Regions from separate parts of the Paenibacillus borealis genome, predicted to be linked through region 1. Evidence: riboswitches for the same ligand, from Rfam matches in the RefSeq annotation. Region 1 holds a riboswitch; the other holds the start of a gene.

Region 1 (10,989 bases):
ATTGCGCTGTGCTTTTTTTTGCATTTCAGGGGTCATATATTCACCTTGATCTCCCAAGGCAAAAACTGCCGGGCCCATAAGACGAAATCCACGATTCGACTGGATTCGCGCCGGGTAAGAAAGTGTAAATAGGTGGAATGTAATATCTTGAAGTCATGAAAGGAGAGAGGCCTATGGAGGATCATCATTACCATTACAATGATCTGCTTGTCCTCTTATCTGTTGCTATAGCTTTTCTATCTTGCTTCACAGCTCTGGATCTGGCGGAACGGCTCCTCCGCGGCCGCAAGGGAAATCTCTATATTCTGCTGATTTCTGTAGTGCTGGGCACGGGGATGTGGAGTATGCATTTCATTGGGATGCGTGCGATGGATATAGGCGTTCCGGTATCGTATGATCTGCTGCTGCTTGTGTGCTCGCTGATCATTCCTGTGGCGGCTTCTTACATGCTGTTCGTAATGCTCGGGAATCCCCATACCCGCAGCCGTGTATATCTGGGCCTTGGCGGCCTGCTGTTCAGCAGCGGCATCCTGATTATGCATTATAGCGGAATTCTGGCGATGAAGCTTGCGGCAACGTATGAACAAGGGGTATCGTCCATTATCTTGTCCATACTATTCGCCCTGATTGTCCCTGTAATTACCGCATCCTATGATCCGAAATGGCTGGAGAATGCGTACAATATGCTCAGCGTCAAAAAACTGCTGCTCGTGCTGACCCTGACCGGCGCATTCACTGGTATACATTATTCTGCAATGGCCGGTGCCTCCTTTACAGTAGTGGATTCATTCTTGTATACAGGACGCGCCCCGCTCTTGGATGATTCACTGCTGGGCATCATTCTGGGCGGCTCATTCCTGTTCATTGTGACGATTGTGCTTGGCCTGTTGTACAGGGACAGGCAGCGTGTGCTTAGGGCGGCAGCATTTAATGAGCAGCGGTATATGGCCTTGTTTGAGCATAGCCCGGATATGGTGTTGTGTATTGATCCCGCACTTAAGAAGATCATCAGTGCCAATCCTTCCCTGTGGAACACCACCGGATACGGAATAGAAGAACTGGGGAACTTCAAGAACGTTCTGTATAGCGACAGAGATGAATCCGCAGTTAAAGAAGCTGTGCGCCAAGCTTCATTAGGGAAGTCCTCCAAGCTGGAACTGAAGGTCATCACCAAGGACGGCCAGCAGATGATCTGCAGCGTAACGGTATTTCCATTGCTTCATAATAAGGAGCAGCTGATCTATCTCGTTGCCGAGGATGTCACAGCCCTGATGCAGTACCAGCATGAACTGATCCAGGCCAAGGATGCGGCAGAAAGTGCAGCCAGGATGAAAAGCGAGTTCCTGGCAACGATGAGCCATGAAATCCGCACACCGCTGAACGGAATTATCGGCATCAATCAGCTGCTGGCCGAAGAGCTCAGCAAACCTGAGCATCTGGAGCTGCTCAAGCTGCAGAGCAGCAGCAGCCACGCGCTGCTCCATGTAATGAGTGACGTTCTGGATATCTCCCGCCTTGAAGCAGATGGTCTCGTGCTGAACAAAGAGCCTTTTCAGCTGACCGTGCTGCTGCAGGAATGTATGGATCTGTTCGAAGTAATCACCAGAGACAAGCAATTGTCGCTTGTACTGTCGGTAGAAGAGGGGCTTCCCGGCAAGTTCATGGGAGATACTGCACGCATCCGCCAGATCCTGGTTAATTTAATCGGCAATGCGGTGAAGTTCACTCATTCGGGAGCGGTTACAGTAACTGTTGAGTCCTGTGGGATGAAGGGAGCTTCACAAACACTTCAGTTTATGGTGCATGATACGGGTATAGGCATTCCGCCGGATAAGCTGCAGCTGCTGTTTCAATCCTTCTCTCAGGTGGATGCTTCACACACGCGCAAATATCCGGGTACCGGTCTGGGGCTGGCCATTTGTAAGAAGCTGGTGGAGCTCATGCAAGGAGAAATATGGGCGGAGCCAGCGCCGGGCGGCGGTACCCAGTTCTTTTTCAGAATTATACTACAGTCGCTGGACCCATCGCCGGAGCTGGTTTACAACAAAGAAAATGAAGACAGTGAAGAGGCTGCGGCAACAAAAGCTGTATAATGTAGGGTTTGCCAAGGAGAGAACTTTAATTATATAATTTTAAAGTAACTTATCTTTTATCACGACAGTCCTACGGACGGAAAGGAACTCTCTTTGAGCAAATCGAAAAAGAACAATGTCGCGCTTCCCCAGATGAGCAAGCAGGAGAAACGCCGGGCAGAGCAGGAGCAGCAGAAGCAGAAAACGAGAATTCTGATCGTGAGTACAGTGGCCTTAGTCGTTATTATTTTTGTAGGGTTATTCATGCTAGCCTCGAAGGACAGCTCAACTGCAGGATCCACTGCGGATCCGGTGGATTTCAATTACAGTGAAATGGCGCGGCTGGGTAAAGAAGATGCTCCAGTCAAAATCGTCGAATTCGGCGATTACAAATGTCCGGCTTGTGCCCAGTTTACCGGGGTAATCAAACCGCAAATCGTTCAGGAGTATGTAAATCAGGATAAAGCAGCCTTTTATTTCGTGAACCTGGCCTTTATCGGTACGGATTCGAGAACAGCCTCACTTGCGGCACTCTCCGTGTACCATCAGAACCAAGAGGCCTTCTGGAAATTCTTCGATGCCATTTACGCTAACCAAGGCGCAGAGAAGGAAGAATGGGCAACACCGGACTTCCTGGTAAGTCTTGCACAGCAATTAGAACTGCCTATTGATTTCGACCTGCTGCGTAAAGATATTGAAGACAAGACCTACGAAAGCGAACTGGAGAGAGATATCCAGCTTGGCACAGACACTGGAGTAACCAATACACCGAGTTTGTTTGTAAATGGAGTCAAGGTGAATGAACCTTTTAATATGGAGGAAATTGATGCTCAAATCCAAGTAGCTGCGGAAGCTGTGGCTGCACAATGAATAAATTCTCTGCATTCTGCCGTCGCAACTGTCTCTACTTGGCCTGGTTCGTCTCTGTTGTTGCTGTAGCTGGAAGTTTGTATCTCAGTGAAGTACTGAAATATGAGCCCTGCAAGTTATGCTGGTTTCAGCGGATATTCATGTACCCGCAGCTGTTTTTGCTCGGAATTGCCACTTACCGGGGAGATAAACGCATTATCCCTTATGTACTTCCCCTCAGTATTATCGGCGGGAGCATTTCCATTTACCACTATGCGGAACAAAAAATTCCGGCACTCAGCAAGGTGCTTCCATGTACGATTGGTGTGCCGTGCAACACGGATTATCTGAATTTTTTCGGATTCATCACCATCCCGCTGCTTGCACTCATTGCGTTCGCTTTGATCACAATTCTGCTATGGACTGGACGCAAAGAGGAAGCAGGAGAGTAAGAAGCCGTCAGGCAGAATGAAGAGTATATATTTCCCTTAAATTAAGTGTAAATTAATCAGCAGAAACGCTGTAAAATCACGCGATAAAGGGATAATGAAAGAGAATGAAAGATCAAGACATACCGGATCATGGATTTGGTTGTTTTGGTTGTTTTTCATTCTTTTTTCATTTGTTTCAACGCTTTACGGAAGAGGCATTGTAGATTAATATTAGTCCTTGTGAGAAGTTGAATATGCGCTGAATTTTCCGGAAGGAAAAACGGGGGAACCAAACTTGGCCGAGTGCCAACGGGGTGAATCGGAAGCGGGTCAGCAGACTCGAAATCCGTAGGGCTACCACAGCCCGAATCCGCCAGCTAACCTCGTAAGCAATAGTGGGATAATGACCATGCACTTAGGCATGCGGATCATTTCCGTATGCTTATTTTTGTGCCTGCATTTATGAAATCCACTTATGAAAACAGCGCGCGGTACTGCCGATTCAACTTAACAAAGAGAGGAACTGTTACTACAATGGTAAGCAAGGTAAAACGACTATTGATCGGGCGTCCGATGAAGTCGAACGAACTCGATCATGAAAAGTTATCCAAGGTGAAAGCACTGGCTGTCCTGTCTTCTGATGCGCTCTCGTCTGTAGCCTACGGAACAGAACAAATCTTAATCGTACTCGTAGCCGCAGGTTTTACAGCTATCTGGTACTCATTGCCAATTGCACTAGCCGTATTGGGCCTGCTGGCCATTTTAATCCTGTCCTATCGGCAGACCATTTTTGCTTATCCGCAGGGCGGTGGCGCGTATATCGTCGCCAAAACCAATCTCGGTGTGCATACCGGTCTCTTGGCCGGCGGTTCTCTGCTGGTCGATTACATTCTAACCGTTGCGGTAAGCGCCTCGGCGGGGACAGATGCGATCACATCAGCGTTCCCGGGTCTTCATAATCATAGTGTACTTATAGCGGTTTCTGTTATTCTGCTCTTAACGATTGTCAATCTGCGGGGTGTTACCGAATCAGCTTCCTTCATAGCCATTCCGGTATATCTGTTCGTAGTCTCCATCTTTGTGCTGATTATTGCCGGAGTCTTCAAATATGCAACCGGCGGAGCTCATGCCCAGGTTCCGGAGATCGGATCAGCGGTATCGAATGTCAGTATGTTCCTCCTGCTTAAGGCATTCAGCTCCGGCTGTTCGGCCCTGACCGGGGTAGAAGCAGTCTCCAATGCGATCCCTAACTTTAAAGCACCTGCTGAGAAAAATGCGGCCAAAACGCTGATGCTGATGGGCCTGATTCTCGGTATTATGTTCACAGGGATTACGCTCCTGGCTTATTGGTACGGCATCATGCCGGATGAGAAAGCAACGGTTGTGTCACAGATTACCGAGTCTACTTTTGGCCGCGGCGGTTTGTACTTCTTCATTCAAGGGATCACGGCGGTAATCTTGTTCCTGGCGGCAAATACGGCCTACTCGGCCTTCCCGCTGCTGGCGTTCATGTTCGCCAAAGACAAATATTTACCGCATGCCTTCATGGTGCGCGGCGACCGGCTGGGATTCTCGAACGGCATTATTTTCCTCGGTGTAATGTCGGCTGTGCTAGTAGCTGCTTTTCACGGAAATACCGAAGGCTTGATTCCATTATATGCAGTTGGGGTATTCATTCCATTTACACTTTCACAGCTTGGCATGATGGTACAGTGGTACAGAACCAAGCCTAAGGGCTGGCAGAGCAAATTCGCCGTGAATACGGTCGGCATGCTCACAACCTTGACGATTACCCTGATCTTCATTATTACTAAATTCTCGAGCGTGTGGATGGCCTTCATCTTCCTGCCGCTTGTAATCATCGTATTCCACCGGATTCACCGCCATTATATGAACATTGCAGATCAGCTGCGCATTTGTCCGGCAACGGATAAACCTTGTATTAAAGGAAGTACAGTGGTGGTTCCCGTTGCCGGTGTTACCCGCGCGGTACTGCATTCCATCAGCTATGCGAAGTCATTGACTGAGAATGTAGTGGCTGTATATGTCGGATTTGATGAAGAAGAGATTCACAAAATGGAACAGAAGTGGGAAGAGTGGAATCCCGGGGTGCGCCTGATTGTACTCCGCTCGCGTTACCGCAGCATCATCCGCCCGCTGGTGAAATTCATCGATACGGTGGAGTGGAAAACCGCTTCAACAGACCACATTACGGTACTCATTCCGCAATTTGTTACGAAGCACTGGTGGCAGGCGATTCTGCATAATCAGACCAGCTTGTTCATCCGCTCTTATCTGATGAATCAGAAGGATATCGTTATCGCAACAGTGCCATATCATTTGCACAAATAGACATACCCTTTATATGTAAAACGGCTGTTTCTGCAGGTTGCGGACACAGCCGTTTTTTGTGTTGCGCAGCATGTTTATACAGGACTACTTATAATTTAGTTGACAGAGAGAATGAGAATCAATATCATCAGTTTATGTGAGGCGAAGGCCACAATCACCTTTGACCAATAAATGAATGTACATACAGGAGGGGTTTTTTAATGTTTTCGTTAAACCTGCATAGATCAACAAGCATGAAGCTGGCTATGGCCGGACTCATGACAACAACACTGCTATTATCCGCATGTGGAAATAACAATGCGGCCAATAACGGAACAGCTGCAACTACGGCACCTGCAGCAACTGCCGAAGCAACAACTGCACCTGCAGAAACAACAGCTCCAGCGGTAGAGCAAACAGTAACTGATGCAATGGGACATAAAGTCACTATCCCTGCGAACCCGCAGCGTGTACTTGCTTCTTATTTGGAAGATTATCTGGTCGCACTCGGCGTGACTCCGGTTGCCCAATGGTCCGTTACAAACGGTACTATGGAATACCTCACAGCTGAGCTTAAAGATGTTCCAACCATCAGCTATGACCTTCCACTGGAAGCCGTAACCAGCTTCGCACCGGACTTCCACATCGTACAATCGGAAGGTACTGTTCAGAACGGCCTGTATGACCAGTTGAACAAAATTGCACCTACGTATGTACTCGGCGACGAAGTCAGCAAGGACTGGCGCAAATCGCTGCTCAAGATCGGCGAGCTATTGAACAAAACGCCTGAAGCAGAAGCAGCAATTACAGCGTATGATCAAAAAGCGGCGGATGCTAAAGCCAAAATCTCTGCTGCGATCGGCGATGAGTCGGTTGCCATTCTCTGGCTGGTCTCCAAGAGTTTCTTCATTGTAGACGAAACCCGCAGCAGCGGAGCGGTATTGTATGGAGATCTTGGACTGAAGCTCCCGAATCTGGTCACCGAAATTCCTGCAGAGTCCAGAGCAACGTGGAACCCGATTTCACTTGAGAAATTATCTGAGCTGACTGCAGATCATATCATCCTTGTGAACAGTGACGGGGCGGATGCTGCTGAAATTACGGATGGCGCGATCTGGAAGGGGATTCCGGCTGTTAAGGCGGGGAATGTTCATGAGTTTGGCAGAGCAACCAGCTGGCTGTACAGCGGTCCTATAGCTAACTCTAAAACAATTGATGATGCCCTGAGCAGTCTTGTGAAGTAAGCGGCGCTTAACGGGCCGGTAATCAGCCTATGCCGGCAGAGAATGTGCAGGTCATTGTATCCCCGGATGCGATGATCTGCACCTTTTTTTAAATTAATTAAAGATTGAGAGAGTACAGCATAGTTTACGTGCTATCTGCTTGTACAATATTCATATATTTGCGATAATGAGAATGATAATCAATTAGAAGCAAGTAATAATCCTGTTAGGAGACGGCTTATGGTTTCATCCACACGTTCTACGCTTAATCCTTCAACTGCTGCAGGGGACAAGCCCGTCAGGTCCCGGCCGGTAGCTGCAGTCACCATTCTACTGCTGGGGAGTGCCGCGATCGTCTTTGGCCTGATGTTATCCGTATCGTTAGGGGCAGCGGATATCCGGCTGGTTACCGTATGGGAAGCTGTGTTCCGCTTCAATCCGGAGCTGGCGCAGCACCAGGTCATCCGGGAGCTGCGGATTCCCCGGGCTCTGGCCGGAGCGCTGGTCGGTGCATGTTTTGCGGTTGCCGGTTCGATTATGCAGGGAATGACCCGCAATCCGCTGGCCGATTCCGGACTGCTGGGACTTAACGCCGGAGCCGGCGTCGGCCTGGCATTGGCGTTCGCCTTTGCGCCTTCGCTCTCATTCATGTATATCATGATCTACTGCTTCATCGGAGCGGCAGTAGCATCACTGCTGGTCTTCGGCATCGGTTCGCTGTCACACAGCGGGCTGACCCCGCTTCGCCTGACCCTTGCGGGTGCAGCAGTCAGTGCCATGCTGCTGGCGGTCAGCCAGGGCGTCGCGATTCTGTTCCACCTCTCCCAGGATATCGCATTCTGGATGGCAGGCGGGATTGGCGGAGCGAACTGGACCCAGCTTAAGATTATGTTTCCTTGGGTCGCTGCAGCATTAATCGGGTCTTTGGTGCTCTCTCGTTCTATCACGCTGTTAAGCCTGGGCCGGGATGTTGCCGCAGGACTGGGACAGCGTACACGGCTGGTACAGACCGCAGGGATGATCATTGTGGTCATTCTTGCCGGAGCGGCGGTCTCGACGGTGGGGCCGATTGCTTTTGTCGGATTAATGATTCCGCATATTACACGTTATCTCGTTGGGGTGGATTACCGCTGGATTATTCCTTGCTCGGCTGTACTCGGCAGCATTCTCATTATCTTTGCCGATATCGCTGCGAGAATGATTAATGCGCCTTATGAAACACCAATTGGGGCCCTGATTGCTGTAATCGGTGTACCGTTCTTCATCTATCTGGCCAGCAAGCGCAAGGGGGAGCTGTAATGAACAGGACCATGTTAGTACCCTCTGCTAAAGCGCGCCGCACCAGAGAAGCCAGCATTTTAGCGCTGCTTGGCGTACTTATCGTTGTTATTTTTATAGTCAGTATGAATACCGGCTTCATGCGCTTATCACCACTAGATGTTCTACATACTCTACTCGGAGAAGGAACCCAACAGCAGAAGCTGATTCTGTTTGATTTCCGGCTGCCGCGTATAGTGATCTCACTGCTCATCGGGGCGGGCTTCGCAGTATCCGGATCTATTCTGCAAGGCCTGTCGCGCAATGCTCTTGCTGAACCCTCAACCTTAGGGATAAACGCCGGAGCGGGTTTTGCAGTGCTGATCTTCATCTCATTTGTCCCGGCAACCACGGCAGCACCAATCTTTGTTCTTCCGCTGCTGGCGCTGGCAGGTGCAGCTCTTACGGCCACACTGATCTACTTCCTCTCCTACCGGAGAGCAGACGGACTCTCGCCTACACGGCTTATCCTAATCGGGATTGCCGTAGGTGCCGGCATTTATGCTTTTCAGCTGATCCTGTCATTAAGGCTGGACCCGCAGAATTATCAGTTCGTAGCCATCTGGCTGGCCGGCAAAATCTGGGGCGGAGACTGGCGGTTCGTGCTGGCACTGCTCCCCTGGATATTGACCCTGCTGCCGTTCGCATTCTACAAAGCCCGGGTGCTTAACGTACTGAACCTGGGGGATGAAACCTCCAAGGGACTTGGCCTGCCGCTGGAGCGGGAACGTCTGCTGCTGGCCGCCGCTGTTGCTCTCGCAGGTGCCTGTGTCTCGGTAAGCGGGGGCATCGGCTTTGTTGGACTGATTGCACCGCATCTGGCGCGCAGGCTTGTAGGCCCGCGGCATCAGATCATGCTGCCGGCTGCTGCTTTGATCGGCGCGCTGCTGCTGCTTACGGCAGATACCATCGGACGCTGGATTCTGCAGCCTACAGAGATCCCTACGGGTATTGTTGTGGCGATCATTGGAGCCCCGTACTTTTTATATCTTTTGGCTAAATCGAAGGCTTAATATAGGCATTCATAGGCGAAGTTCTCATCAAAAATTATAATTCTAAGGAGTGAGTATCATGTCGGAACGTTTGAATACAGAACAGCTGAGTATCGGATACGCAGAGGCGATGATTGTAAAGGGGCTGAACCTGTCGCTTCCCACAGGGAAGATTACGGCACTGGTTGGAGCGAACGGCTCAGGTAAATCTACTATCCTGAAGACGATGGCGCGCATCATGAAGCCGAAGAGCGGCAGCGTCATGCTCGACGGCAAATCCATTCATAACCTGTCCACCAAAGAGGTGGCCAAGCAGCTGGCGATTCTGCCGCAGAATCCTACTGCACCTGACGGTCTGACAGTATCTGAGCTGGTTGGTTACGGCCGCTACCCGCATCAGAAGGGCTTCGGCACAATGACACCTGAAGACCGCAGCATCATCGCTAATGCAATCGAAGTTACCGGCATGACAGAGTTCCACGACCGTCCGATTGACCGGCTCTCCGGCGGACAGCGTCAGCGGGCCTGGATTGCAATGGCTTTGGCACAGCAGACAGATATTCTATTCCTTGACGAACCGACGACATTCCTGGATATGGCCCATCAGCTGGAGGTACTGCAGCTGCTGCAGAAGCTGAACGAGGAAGAAGGCCGGACAATTATCATGGTTGTACATGATTTGAACCATGCCTCCCGTTATGCGCAGCATATGGTAGCGATCAAATCCGGCAATGTAATCAGTGAAGGAGCGCCGGTTGATGTAATGACTCCGGGAGTCCTGCGTGAAGTGTTCGGCATTGAAGCTGATATTGTACCAGATCCGCGTACCGGAGTGCCGCTGTGCCTTCCTTACGAACTGGCCGCGTACAAGGCAGCCGGACTGTAAGTGTGAGCTGTACAGGCCAGTGGAGCGGAGAGGAGCAGCGCAATGAACGATCTATTGATTAAGGAATTCGGCAACAAGTTTGATCTTCATCCTGAAGAACCGGAGGGAGCCCTGCACTCTTTTGCTGCGATTGATCTGGTGCAGGAGCAAGGCATGAGGGCATTTGTGGACACTTACGGGCCGCTAATGAAAGCACTGGACGATAAAGCGGCTGCTGCATATTTCGGCGGCTATCTGTCCAATCTTGCACTTGCGGTTCAGTATTCAGTTACAGGATTATCAATCGTTCCCGATCTCAGCCTCATGAATTTGAGTATTCATCTCATACCTGCAGACGGATATTGCCGGATTGCCTTCTCCCTTCACGAGTGGAAGACGGAGCAGGGGCCTGAGGCAGAACAGGGCAGGGAAGTGTGGCGTAATGATGTATTTGCCCGTTTCTATCAAGAAACTGCCGGGCCGCTGGTACGCAGCATTTCACAGGTGAGCGGTCTATCGCTCGGCGAGATCTGGGGACAGATGCCGTCCAAATTCAATTATTATGTGGATTCCTTTGCAGCCGGACTTACAGATCCTAAGATGCTTAATCGGATTGAAGCAGATTACGGCTATCTGAAAGACGAAATGTCTGCTGAAGTATTCCAGATGCCCCGGAATCCGTTTCATGTGAAGGTGCGGAGGATTGAATCACTCACGGATCCGGAGCAGACTGTACAGATGCGCAACCGCTGCTGTATGTATTACCGGACTGAAGGCGGCCGTCTCTGCTATACCTGTCCCCGGATGAAAGAGGGGGAGCGGGCTGAGAGAAGGGAAGAATTCCGTTCAGAGCGTGCTGCGGCCGGGAAATAGGTTATAATCGGGAATAATGAAACATAATAATGCTGT
Region 2 (10,989 bases), 3.7 Mb from region 1:
TGGGGAGGCAAAAGGTATGATATTTATGAATGCTCCGCTAGGATTTACCAGCGGTAAGAGGTGAATAATACGCTTGTCTATAAAAACGAAATTATCGGCAATTATTTTCGGCTCGGTACTCTTAATCCTGTCGCTGAATCTTACACTTAATCTATATGCAGTCCGGAATAATCTGCGTAATGAAAGTCTGAGTAATATGAAGATAACTGCCATGCAGATCGCCGTTTCGGTCGAACAGAGCAGTTATAGTTCCAACTATGTGCAGCATAAAATTGCCCAGAATCTAAGGATGACCTCAATTCTGGCTTCGCTTGAGCTTGATCCGGATATCAAGAATGTAGACAATAGGCAACTGCAGGCCTTGGCAATCAAGCTGGGTGTGTCTAATATCTCGCTTCTGGTCAAGACTGATAATGATATTGTTGTAGCCAAGTCATCAGATCCCACAGAGATCGGACTCTCGACCAAAGGCATGGGGTACTGGTATGTGGCTTTTTTGGAGTTGTTCGCAGGCCAGCGGGTATCCGTTGACCAGGGGCAAACTATGGATAATTTCTGGTCCGGCCCTTTCGAATATTCAACCTCAAATCCGGAGTACATTGATAAATGGGGTTACTATTACGATGGCACCAGCAACTATATCATAGATCCTTATATCCGCAGTACTGCCGTAAGCGATTACGTCAAGATTATGGGACCTGACGAAATTATCCAGGACTCCAAAGCTGTGAATCCCGGCATCCTGGAGATCACAGGGTTTAATCCCAAAACGTTCGGCTCGCCCAGCATGCTGCCCGATGGCAGTGATCCGATCAATGTGAAGCTGCGCAACCGCCCTATTCATTACGGTACATATACGTACGGCAACGTAGCACAGGATAAAACGGCGATTCGGGAAGCGGTTAACAAGGGTGAACCGGTAACGCTGGATACGGAGATTCTGGGGAAAAGAGTGCTCAAGAGCTTCATTCCCATAAAACAGGCGGGAGCCGAAGACTATGTGATTAGTGTAGTAATGGATTACTCGTTAATCTCCTCGGTAATCAAAGAGCAGCTGTTCAATAATATTACCACGTCGGTTCTGCTGCTTATTATCTTTTTCCTGGCCAGTTATATTATGGCCGGTTTCGTCACACGCCCGATCCAGGATATACTGGCTAAGGTGAATGATGTGGCCAAGGGTAAATTTGAGCCTCCATTAAATGTAGAGAGCCGGGATGAACTTGGACAGCTGGCCCACCGGATTAACGCAATGACCTCGCACCTGCTGCAGCACACGAACCGGCTGGGCCAGACGCTGGAAGAGAACCGGGCGGTTAAGGAGCATCTGGAGTCGGTTATTAACGGTACCTCCGATGCCATCCACACTGTGGATATGGATGGCAGGATTATAAGTACGAACAGAGCCTTTGATGAGCTGTATGGATGGAGTGCAGCGGATGCGCTGGTCAAACCGCCTTATCTCGTGCCGGCTACGGTGCAGGAGCAGGAAGATAACCGTCTGCGGCAACTCAAGAACGGATTGTCTCTGCCGCCTGTAGAGACCGTAAGACTGAAACGTGACGGTTCTATCGTAGAAGTCAGCGTGAGCACCTCGGTGATCCGGGATGAGGAAGGACAGCCGCAGTCTTTTGTCCATGTATCCCGTGATATGACCGAGCGCAACCGGATTGAAGAGCTGCTCAGACGCTCTGAGAAGCTCACTACAGTCGGCCAGCTTGCTGCAGGGGTTGCCCATGAGATCCGCAATCCATTGACCACCCTGAGAGGGTTCCTGCAGCTGCAGCAGGAGAAGAAGGTTCTGGTCCCGCTGCATATTGATCTTATGCTCTCGGAGCTGGATCGGATCAATCTGATTGTGAGCGAGTTCCTGATCCTGGCTAAGCCGCAGGCTGTTCATTTTCAGTTGAGGGATCTGCGGCATATTGTCGGCGACGTGATCTCTCTGCTGGATAGCCAGGCCCATCTTTTTGGCATCGAGTTTGCAACGTATTTCTCAGATGTGCCCGCTATGGTGCACTGTGAGGAGAACCAGCTGAAGCAGGTATTCATTAATGTAATCAAAAATGCGATTGAAGCTATGCCTGACGGCGGGACGATCACCCTGGAGGAGCAACAGAAGAATAATTCTGTAGTTATCGTCATTTCTGATGAAGGCGGAGGGGTTCCGGAAGATATGCTGCCTAAGCTGGGCGAGCCGTTCTTCACGAATAAAGAGTCAGGGACAGGGCTGGGACTCATGGTCAGCCAGCGGATTATTCAAGCCCATAAAGGCAGTCTGGAGATCCGCAGTGAGTATGGGCGGGGTGCACAGGTGACCATCAAGCTGCCAGAAGCGGGAGAGAATAACCTTCCGCCCGGCATGTATATAGAACGGAGTGAATGACAGACATGAGAATTAATAAGTTCATCAGTGAGACAGGGTACTGTTCGCGCCGTGAAGCAGACAAGCTGGTAGAGAGTGGAAGAGTCACCATCAACGGTGAGACCGCTCTGCTGGGCAGTCAGGCTGAAGCCGGAGATACGGTGATGATCGACGGCAAACGCCTTGAAACAGGCAGCAGGATCGTTTACATCGCACTTAATAAGCCTGTAGGGATCACTTCTACAACAGAAGGCCATATTCAGGGTAATATTGTTGATTTCATCGGACATGAAGAGCGTATTTTCCCTATCGGCCGGCTCGACAAGGATTCTGAAGGATTAATACTGCTGACGAATGACGGCGACATTGTGAACAAAATATTGCGCGCTGAAGGCAGACATGAGAAGGAGTACGTAGTTACTGTGGACAGACCGGTCACACCTTCTTTCCTTACAGGCATGTCCACCGGGGTGAAGATTCTGGGCAGCAGAACTCTCCCTTGTGAGGTAACGCGGATAAGCGAGCGGGTATTCCGGATTATTCTTACCGAAGGCAAGAACCGGCAGATCCGCCGCATGTGCAGTGCGTTTGGTTATGAAGTGCGGCGTCTGCAGCGTATACGGGTGATGAATATCCGTCTGGGCACTCTGCAGACCGGAGAATGGCGCGACTTGTCAGCACAGGAGAAGCAGGAGCTCGGCGCTATGCTGAACTATGAGCTGCAATAAGGAGCAACGTATCAAGTGATCAAATAAAGAGCTGTTCCCGAAGGCTGAACAACGGCCTTTAGGAACAGCTCTTTATGCTTGATGCACTATGACTATCCGGATTATTTACCGGGAGCGGCAACATCGGTAGTCTCTGTTGTGGCATCTTTATATTTGCGGAGAACAGAGACTTCTACACGACGGTTCTTGGCGCGTCCGGCAGCGGTCGTATTCTCAGCGATGGGATGATATTCCCCGTATCCGATCGGACTGAACTTTACCGGGTCCAGATTGGGGTTAAGCAACAGGATCTTCATGAATTCAAGGGCACGGGCCACACTAAGATCCCAGTTGGAGGAGTAGCTGCTATTGGAGATAGGAATATTATCCGTATGTCCCTGCACTAATATATCATAATCGGGAAACTGCTGCAGCATCGTCGAGATTGACTTGGCCAGCTGGCGGGAGTCATCCTTGACCATAGCCTGTCCGGAAGCAAATAAGGCGTTGTCGCTGATCGTAATCATTAACTGGGACTGATTCAGCTTCGTACTAAGCAAATCAGTCATTCCGTTATTCTTAATGTACTGATCGAATTGCTGCTTAAGCTTCTCCAGATCCTCCTGCTCTTTGGCACGAAGTTTGGAGATCTCGGAGGTGCCTGTATTTTTATCTACAACACTATTCATTTTATCCTTATTGCCTTGATCAAGTTGAGTGCTTGTAGGGGCATCTGAGCGGAATTCCAGTACCCCGCCGCCGCCGTTAAGCGCAGAACTGAACGCCTGGGCCATTTGTTCAAACTTCTGGGCGTCTGTAGCACTCATGGCATACATAACCAGGAACAGAGCAACCAGCAGGGTCATCAGATCGGAATAGGGCAGCAGCCAGGACTCATCGGCATGCTCTTCGTGCTCCTCATGCCTAGTCTTTTTGCTCATTTGAAGCCCCCTCCTTCTCACTCAGCTTGGCGCGTTCGGACGGAGTAAGGAAGACGGAAAGCTTCTGGTTGATGGCAATGGTGGAGACCCCGGACTGAATGGACAATAAACCCTCTACCATCATCAGGCGGACTTCAATCTCGCGTTTGGAAATTCGTTTTAACTTATTGGCCATAGGATGCCACATTACATAACCGGTGAATATACCCAGCAGAGTAGCGATGAAGGCTCCGGCAATCGCGTGGGCCAGGACATCCATGTTGCTCATATCCCCCAAGGCGGCAATCAGCCCGATAACAGCTCCGAGTACCCCCAGTGTAGGTGCGTACATCCCGGCTTGGGAGAAGATCAGGGCTCCGGCTTTATGTCTATCTTCTGTAGCATGAATATCTTCCATTAATACATCGCGGACAAATTCCTGGTCGTTACCGTCGATAATCATCCGCATGCCGTTTCTGAGGAAATTATCTTCAATTTCATCGACATTGGATTCCAGTGCAAGCAGACCTTCGCGGCGGGTGATGGAGGCCCATTCCATGAACATTGTAATCAGTTCGGGCTTGCCGACCATCTTTTTCTTCACAAAGAGAATCTTCAGCAGCTTAGGGAAATTCTTGACTTCGGACATGGGAAAGGCCATGAAGATTGAGGCGGCCGTACCAAGAAAGATAATTACGTAGGCCGCGGGATTGTTCAAGCTTTCAAGCGGAGCATGCTTGAGTACCATCCCCCAGACTACTGCGATCAGACCAAAAACCAGGCCTAGTATTGTTGAAATTTCCATTTATGCACCTCGTCCATGAGAATTAAGAAGTGATCCGACTATACCGCGTTTATCATCCATGAACCGCGGGAGGACACTCTGCACGTAACCAAATCACGTATATTCTTATTTATCGACAGCATTCCCTTTTTTGTGAAGTGATTTTTTCGGCTATAATGGATAAGGTAAGTTATTATTCATCAGTGAAGAAAACGGAGTGATTGACGTGGGAGTAAAGCATGGCAGAGATTACAGTGAAATTCTGGTTGAATTGACCGGAGCAGTCGGACGGATTTCCGACGGTTACATTTTTTTTGAAATGGAGCCTGAGGAGTGGGAGAACCTGCCGGAGGAGTCGAAGCTGGAGGTCTGGGAGGCGCTCGCAGAGGATCTGTTCTACGCACTGGGCAATGAGCCGGTGATTAAGGTCGGCAGCGGAGTAGTAATGTACGATAAAGAAACGCACCGCATCAATATTCTGCTCGGTGATGAGGATCTGGCTTCGGTTGTTCTTGTGTAGCCCGGAGGCAGCCAAGGGAGCGGAGTTTGTACCCGGGCATCAGCCCATGTTAAAATTGGGATGAGAAGTACTATTTGCCGGGATTTAAGAATACATTAAATCGAAAAAAATCTTTGGCCTGGCACATCCCTTGGACTTTCAGAAGCTGAGGGATGTTTTATTTGAAGGATAGGACTGCAGTGGATATAGCTAATTAAGCAAGGGAGGAAACAAATTGCCAATTACAGAGGAAGAACTGCGGGAGCAGATCGGCAAGCTGGAAGGCTGGAAGCTGGAACAGGATATTATGGTGCGTAAATATATGTTCAATGAATATATGAAGGGAATTGCCTTTGTGGATGCGGTCGCCGCGATCTCAGAAGCTTTCGACCATCACCCGCATATCACGATTGATTACAAGACCGTTATTCTGCGTCTGCCTGTAGATGTGGAGAAGCTGGATATACGCCAGGCCAACGAAATTAATGAGGCTTTTGAGAAAAACCGTTAGAGGACAGGATCCTTATGGAAATAGCAGTACCGCCTGATCAATAAAAATGCCCGTGCAAGGATATCCGGATATCCTTTGCAGCGGGCATTTTGTTTCATAAAGATTATTATTTCTTCTCGGCCAGCCATAATGCGACGTTCGCAATCTCCTCGGGGGCTAGTTTGTCTTTGAAGGAAGGCATCTGCCCGCGGCCCTTGGTCACAATGCTGTAGATTTGTGCCGCGTCATGCTGTGCGCCCTCCTGCTGCAGGTTCGGCCCTACTCCGCCCTGAAGCTGATCCCCGTGGCAGGTGATGCAGTTGGCTTTCACTAGAGCCTCCGCACCGGCCGCGTCCAGCACAACCTCAGGCATTGTCGGTTTGTTCTCTTCCGCCACCTCGGCTTTGCCGGGCAAGGTAAACATTAAGACCACCGCAAAGGCACAGGCGGCAAAAAACAAACCGCTCATGATCCATTTCTGCATCTGCATCCGTCCCTCCATGTAAGCTGCTTCCTTCATTATAGCGGATGGTGAAGCGTTATCATAGCATTTGTGTCAAAAAAATGAACGAAATTCCTGCGAAATTTTCAATTCTATAGAAGTGGAATGCTATTTCTCATAGACCAAACAATAAAAAGGCTTATCGCCTGTTGGAGTTCTGCGTTCGTAGGTATCTGTTATGGTAAAACCGCATTTCTGGTAAGCACGGATGGCGCGCTGATTCCAGGTGAGAACCTCCAAATCGATCTCCCGTTCGGGATAGCGGACAAGGGCCGCCTGCACGATAGCCTTCATGAAGAGATGCCCCATGCCATGACCGCACAGATCGGGCCGCATGCCGATTCCGAGCCGGACTACACCCTCCATAGGGAACAGCTGGGCGAAGCCGCACAGGATTCCCTGTCCGTTCACAACAGAAACATATTGCTCGCTGCGCAGCTGCGGGTCACCGAACTCAATACCGAGTGCCTGCATCTGCTCCCAGGGCATCCAGCCGTAAATATTATACGGGGGCCTATAGTTCCACTCACAGATCTCAGCGGCATGCCGGGACTCCATAGGAACAACATAAAAAGTTACCGGGGAACTTATCATAAGCGGGAGGCCTCCTTTCAAGGGAACGTAACTTCATTCTATAAATATTATATACAAAACGGGCCATATCCGACGCAAAAACCTCGCGGAGATACAGAAACTTGACAAACGCCAAAAAATATTTTACGAAAGAGCAAAATTGGTGTTTTACAAATATAGAGCGGGGTAAGTAATTTTATAGACAAAAAAAATAAGCCCTCCTCCAAGATTTCGGCAAAAATCCTGGAAAAGCGCTTATGGTAGGACAAATTATTGCACATCATCATTGTCTTCGGAATCTGTAGCTACAGTCTTGTAAGCATCTGTACTCATAATCCGTTTGGCGCCAACGTAGCGGTTGACGTAGTAGCTGTCACTCAGCGAACTGATGGTTACACCACGCGAGGAAGAAGCATGTGCGAACTCACCGTCACCGACATAAATACCGACGTGGGAAATGCCTTTGCCGCTTGTATTGAAGAATACAAGATCGCCCGGTCTCATTTCGTCGCGGGATACGGCCGTACCCATCTGGTATTGGGAGCCGGATTGGTGGGGCAGGTTAATGCCGATCTTATCAAAAACATACATTGTAAATCCGGAGCAATCAAAACCGTTCGTGGATACACCGCCGGATACGTATTTAGTCCCGATGGCTTTGTCGATAACTTTATCCATTTTGGAATCCGCGAAAGCGCTTCCTGCTCCAATGGTGAAGATGATGGAAAAGCTTAGTACTGCGGCTGCTAGCTTCTTCTTCAAAAGTAAATACCCCTTCCAAATGCCTACGAGGTTAGCTTAAGGGTTCGGTTGAAGGTCCCCTATGACCCCTCTTAGAATAGGAGGTCAATTCACCCAAAGTTGGTTCCCCCGTTTCCCTAAATCGTTAGGGAACTCGGCACGACTGTTGATTAGGATTAGCTGTTACTCAATACATGACAAAACCTTTGTTAAAAGCGATTCAATAATTACAAAAATGTTACTAAAATCTCACTGCGATAATTGTAACAAAGACTAAGGCGCTTGGCAATCACTTATAACATATTAATGCATATTTTTGCGTTTTTTTAGAGTTATAGCTGTATAGAAAGACTCAAATTTACGTCCCGGGTGAGCTTTTAATGATTTTTTCTTTGAATTTGGGATAAAAAGGTGTTTCAGGGTTTGCAGATTTGTGTAAAAGGTAGAATAAGGAAAAGGAAAAACCCGGAAATGATTACGGCAATAATCAAATTCCGGGCTCGTATAAGTTATATTTAGATGTTAGAGGTAAATATTCGAGGAAATGTACAAGGGTTCAATCGTAAGCGACAGCCTGGTAAGCTGTTGTGCTCATCACTCTTTTAGCGCCAACGTAGCGGTTGGCCCAGTATGCCTGACTCAGCGAACTGATGGTTACACCACGCGAACTGGAGGATTGTGCGAATTTTCCATTGCCGACATAAATACCGACATGGGAAACTCCGTTGCCCAGGGTATTGAAGAATACCAAATCGCCCGAACGCAGATTACTCTTGGATACGGCTGTCCCTACACTGTATTGTGCCTTAGAGGTACGCGGCAGTGTAAGCCCGAGGTTCTTGAATACGTATTTGGTGAATCCGGAACAATCAAAGCCGCTGGTGCTGGTGCCCCCGGTTTTATATGCCGTTCCAATGGTTTTTGAGATCACAGTATCCATTTTGGAGTCTGCGAAAGCGCTGCCCGCTCCAAGTGTGAATACCATCACAAGACCCAGCGCTGCTGCGGTGCATTTCTTCTTGAAATTCTGACTTCTCAAAAGATGTACTCCTTCCAAGGCCTGCGAGGTTAGCTTAAGGATTCGGTAGAAGGTTCCCCTATGACCCCTCTAAAGCGAGATCAATTCACCCAAAATATGGTTCCCCCACTTCCCGGTGCAGGGAATTCGGCGTTTTGTGCACCAGAACAGTGACATATCGACATAAGATTAAGTACTTCGTTTACAGTAGCTGCATTAATCCGTTTGAAAGATTACAAATTTGTTACTAGTAGTACAGGCATCATTGTACCAAAGGATTTACAGTTTTGCAAATGCACTTGTCCCAGCAGTAATCAAAAAAGAGTCATGCGCCTCAATTAAGGGCAATGACTCTTTTAGTATGCCGGTTTGGCGGCCGATTATTGTGGAAATGATTTACTGGACCAGAGGTGATACTGGGCGGCGATGCCCCACATTTTGAACAGAGTGGATGGCAAGAAGGCTGCCTGACGCAGCAGCAGGGCCGGGAGACCGGGACAGAGGAGCGCCGCAGCGCTGCAGAGAATCAGTGTAAGCAGACTACCCGCCCCCATAATGACGGATATCCCGATGGAATGCAGCAGCACCTTCAGCGCAATCAGCAGCGAAGAGAACATGCCAGTGCCGGCGGTATAGCCGAACTGCATAAAGAGCAGCAGCTTGCGGATCAGGAAGAGGTAGACGAGCCAGCCCAGCACATAAGGCACGAGCGTCAGCAGCCGCGGATAGTCGAGAATGCCGTTCAGGAGCAGGCGGTACATCTTCGGCAGCAGCCAATAGAGCGGCAGAAGGGCCAGCGCCCATTCAACGAGACTGAACAACAGGACCGGCAGCCCGTAACGCTTCATACCGGGAAAAAAGAACAGCCCGCGCTCCCCGGCGCGTTCCTGATGAAGTTCGTGCAGCAGCCCCGCCCGGATAAAGGGGGAGAGCAGCAGCCGCAAGACGGACAGTGCCAGGAGCAGCCATAGCCACTGCCGGACATCCGGGTCCGTGTGAAGCGCAGATTGTCCCTCAATGTAATACAGCAGCCTGCCCATTCCGCTGCCGCCGGCATCCGCATCCGGATAACGCAGAAGTACCGGAACGACGGCGCTTTTAATGAACTTGTACATGAAATAGCCCCAGAACAGCCGGTAAATAAATAGCAGAATCAGTATATAAAATTGCTCTTTCATGCTGCACCAACCGCGGGTTATCGAACTTTTCACAATCCTTCACCTCACCAGACAAGAGTTCCGAGCAGGGTTTCAAGCAGAGTTGTCGCGCTAAGCGTCCAGCGGGAGAGAGTACTGTGCTCAAGCTCCGCCATTCTGAAATTATTGAGATGCTTGCTCTCCAGCAGTATGGAATGCTCCGGATCAATCTCGGCGGAGACCAGAGGCGCTTTATAGGATAATTCAAAAGATGTTGTTTTTCCCTCGCCATTCCAGTATTGCTGCACAGTATACCCGTCCGAGAATGTGAATTTTACAGGGACATCGCCATAATGGCTGCCTTGGTTGCTTACCTTAACTACAGCATCATATTGAATTCCCGCTCCGTCACCGCTGCCCCGTTTGGCCGTAAGACGGATATCGTCCACTGCAAAATCTGGGGCACCGCCGCTGTAGACATATTGGTCAAAATAGGTCTGCCAGGATTGCTTGGTTACTTTCTCCACAATCTTCTGAAAGTCAGCGGTAGAGGGATGCTTGAAGCGGTACTTACGGACATAGGCGGCGAGGATGGCATCCATGTTCTTGGTTCCTGCTAACCGTTCGATGTCACGGAGCACCAGCTTGCCCCGGATATACACATTCCGCGTGTAGGCATCATCGCCGCTGTATTTCCAGGTTTCCAGGTTGAGCGGCTGTGAGGAAGAGACCAGGCTGGACTGCAGCGGGAGGCTTGTTGCTACGCCGTATTCCTGCTCCATCAGCCGGTCTTCGGCATATGAAGTGAAGCTTTCGTCCAGCCATGCTTCCTCGAATTCATTGCTGGCAACCATGCCATAGAAATACTGATGTCCGATTTCATGGATCACGGTGCGCTCAAGCGAAGTGCTGGGCGTTGCCTCGGCAGCACCGAAGGCGGTGATCAGTGTCGGATATTCCATCCCTCCGGCACCGTTGCCGGACTCAGGCGGGACTACAATGGATAACGTGGAGTAAGGATACGGGCCGTACCATTTGCTGAAGGCGGTTAGGGCAGCCTCTGCGGCCTGGAAATAGCGCTCCTGAAGATCCTTATGCAGCGGGTCCAGATAGAGCTTAATCTTTACCCCGGGTACCTGCGGCGCAGAGAAGGCCTTCTCGGCAACCACGAAATCCGGCGAGGCCGCCCAAGCGAAGTCATGAACATCATCAGCGTAGAACTGATAGATCTTGCGGTCCTGCACCAGCCGGGCG

What was found. A riboswitch is a leader RNA that binds a small molecule or an ion and turns the genes downstream of it on or off. The one in region 1 is predicted to bind cyclic di-AMP.
Region 2: another riboswitch for cyclic di-AMP. It lies ahead of PBOR_RS00490 (C40 family peptidase); the one in region 1 lies ahead of PBOR_RS19030 (APC family permease).

Annotation. Positions count from the first base shown of each region.
Region 1 covers NZ_CP009285.1:4,561,113-4,572,101, reverse strand. Annotated here, with positions in the region: gene PBOR_RS19045 (ATP-binding protein) at 174-2,093, shown strand; gene PBOR_RS19040 (DsbA family protein) at 2,187-2,942, shown strand; gene PBOR_RS19035 (disulfide oxidoreductase) at 2,939-3,373, shown strand; cyclic di-AMP (ydaO/yuaA leader) riboswitch at 3,600-3,759, shown strand; gene PBOR_RS19030 (APC family permease) at 3,887-5,704, shown strand; gene PBOR_RS19025 (ABC transporter substrate-binding protein) at 5,905-6,927, shown strand; gene PBOR_RS19020 (FecCD family ABC transporter permease) at 7,147-8,205, shown strand; gene PBOR_RS19015 (FecCD family ABC transporter permease) at 8,217-9,236, shown strand; gene PBOR_RS19010 (ABC transporter ATP-binding protein) at 9,295-10,101, shown strand; gene PBOR_RS19005 ((2Fe-2S)-binding protein) at 10,144-10,953, shown strand.
Region 2 covers NZ_CP009285.1:94,685-105,673, forward strand. Annotated here, with positions in the region: gene PBOR_RS00450 (ATP-binding protein) at 74-2,386, shown strand; gene rluF (23S rRNA pseudouridine(2604) synthase RluF) at 2,392-3,093, shown strand; gene motB (flagellar motor protein MotB) at 3,195-4,013, opposite strand; gene motA (flagellar motor stator protein MotA) at 3,997-4,797, opposite strand; gene PBOR_RS00470 (hypothetical protein) at 5,003-5,296, shown strand; gene PBOR_RS00475 (4a-hydroxytetrahydrobiopterin dehydratase) at 5,511-5,786, shown strand; gene PBOR_RS00480 (c-type cytochrome) at 5,893-6,249, opposite strand; gene PBOR_RS00485 (GNAT family N-acetyltransferase) at 6,376-6,861, opposite strand; gene PBOR_RS00490 (C40 family peptidase) at 7,111-7,602, opposite strand; cyclic di-AMP (ydaO/yuaA leader) riboswitch at 7,608-7,751, opposite strand; gene PBOR_RS00495 (C40 family peptidase) at 8,138-8,566, opposite strand; cyclic di-AMP (ydaO/yuaA leader) riboswitch at 8,624-8,762, opposite strand; gene PBOR_RS00500 (hypothetical protein) at 8,980-9,777, opposite strand; gene PBOR_RS00505 (M1 family aminopeptidase) at 9,822-10,989, opposite strand, start outside.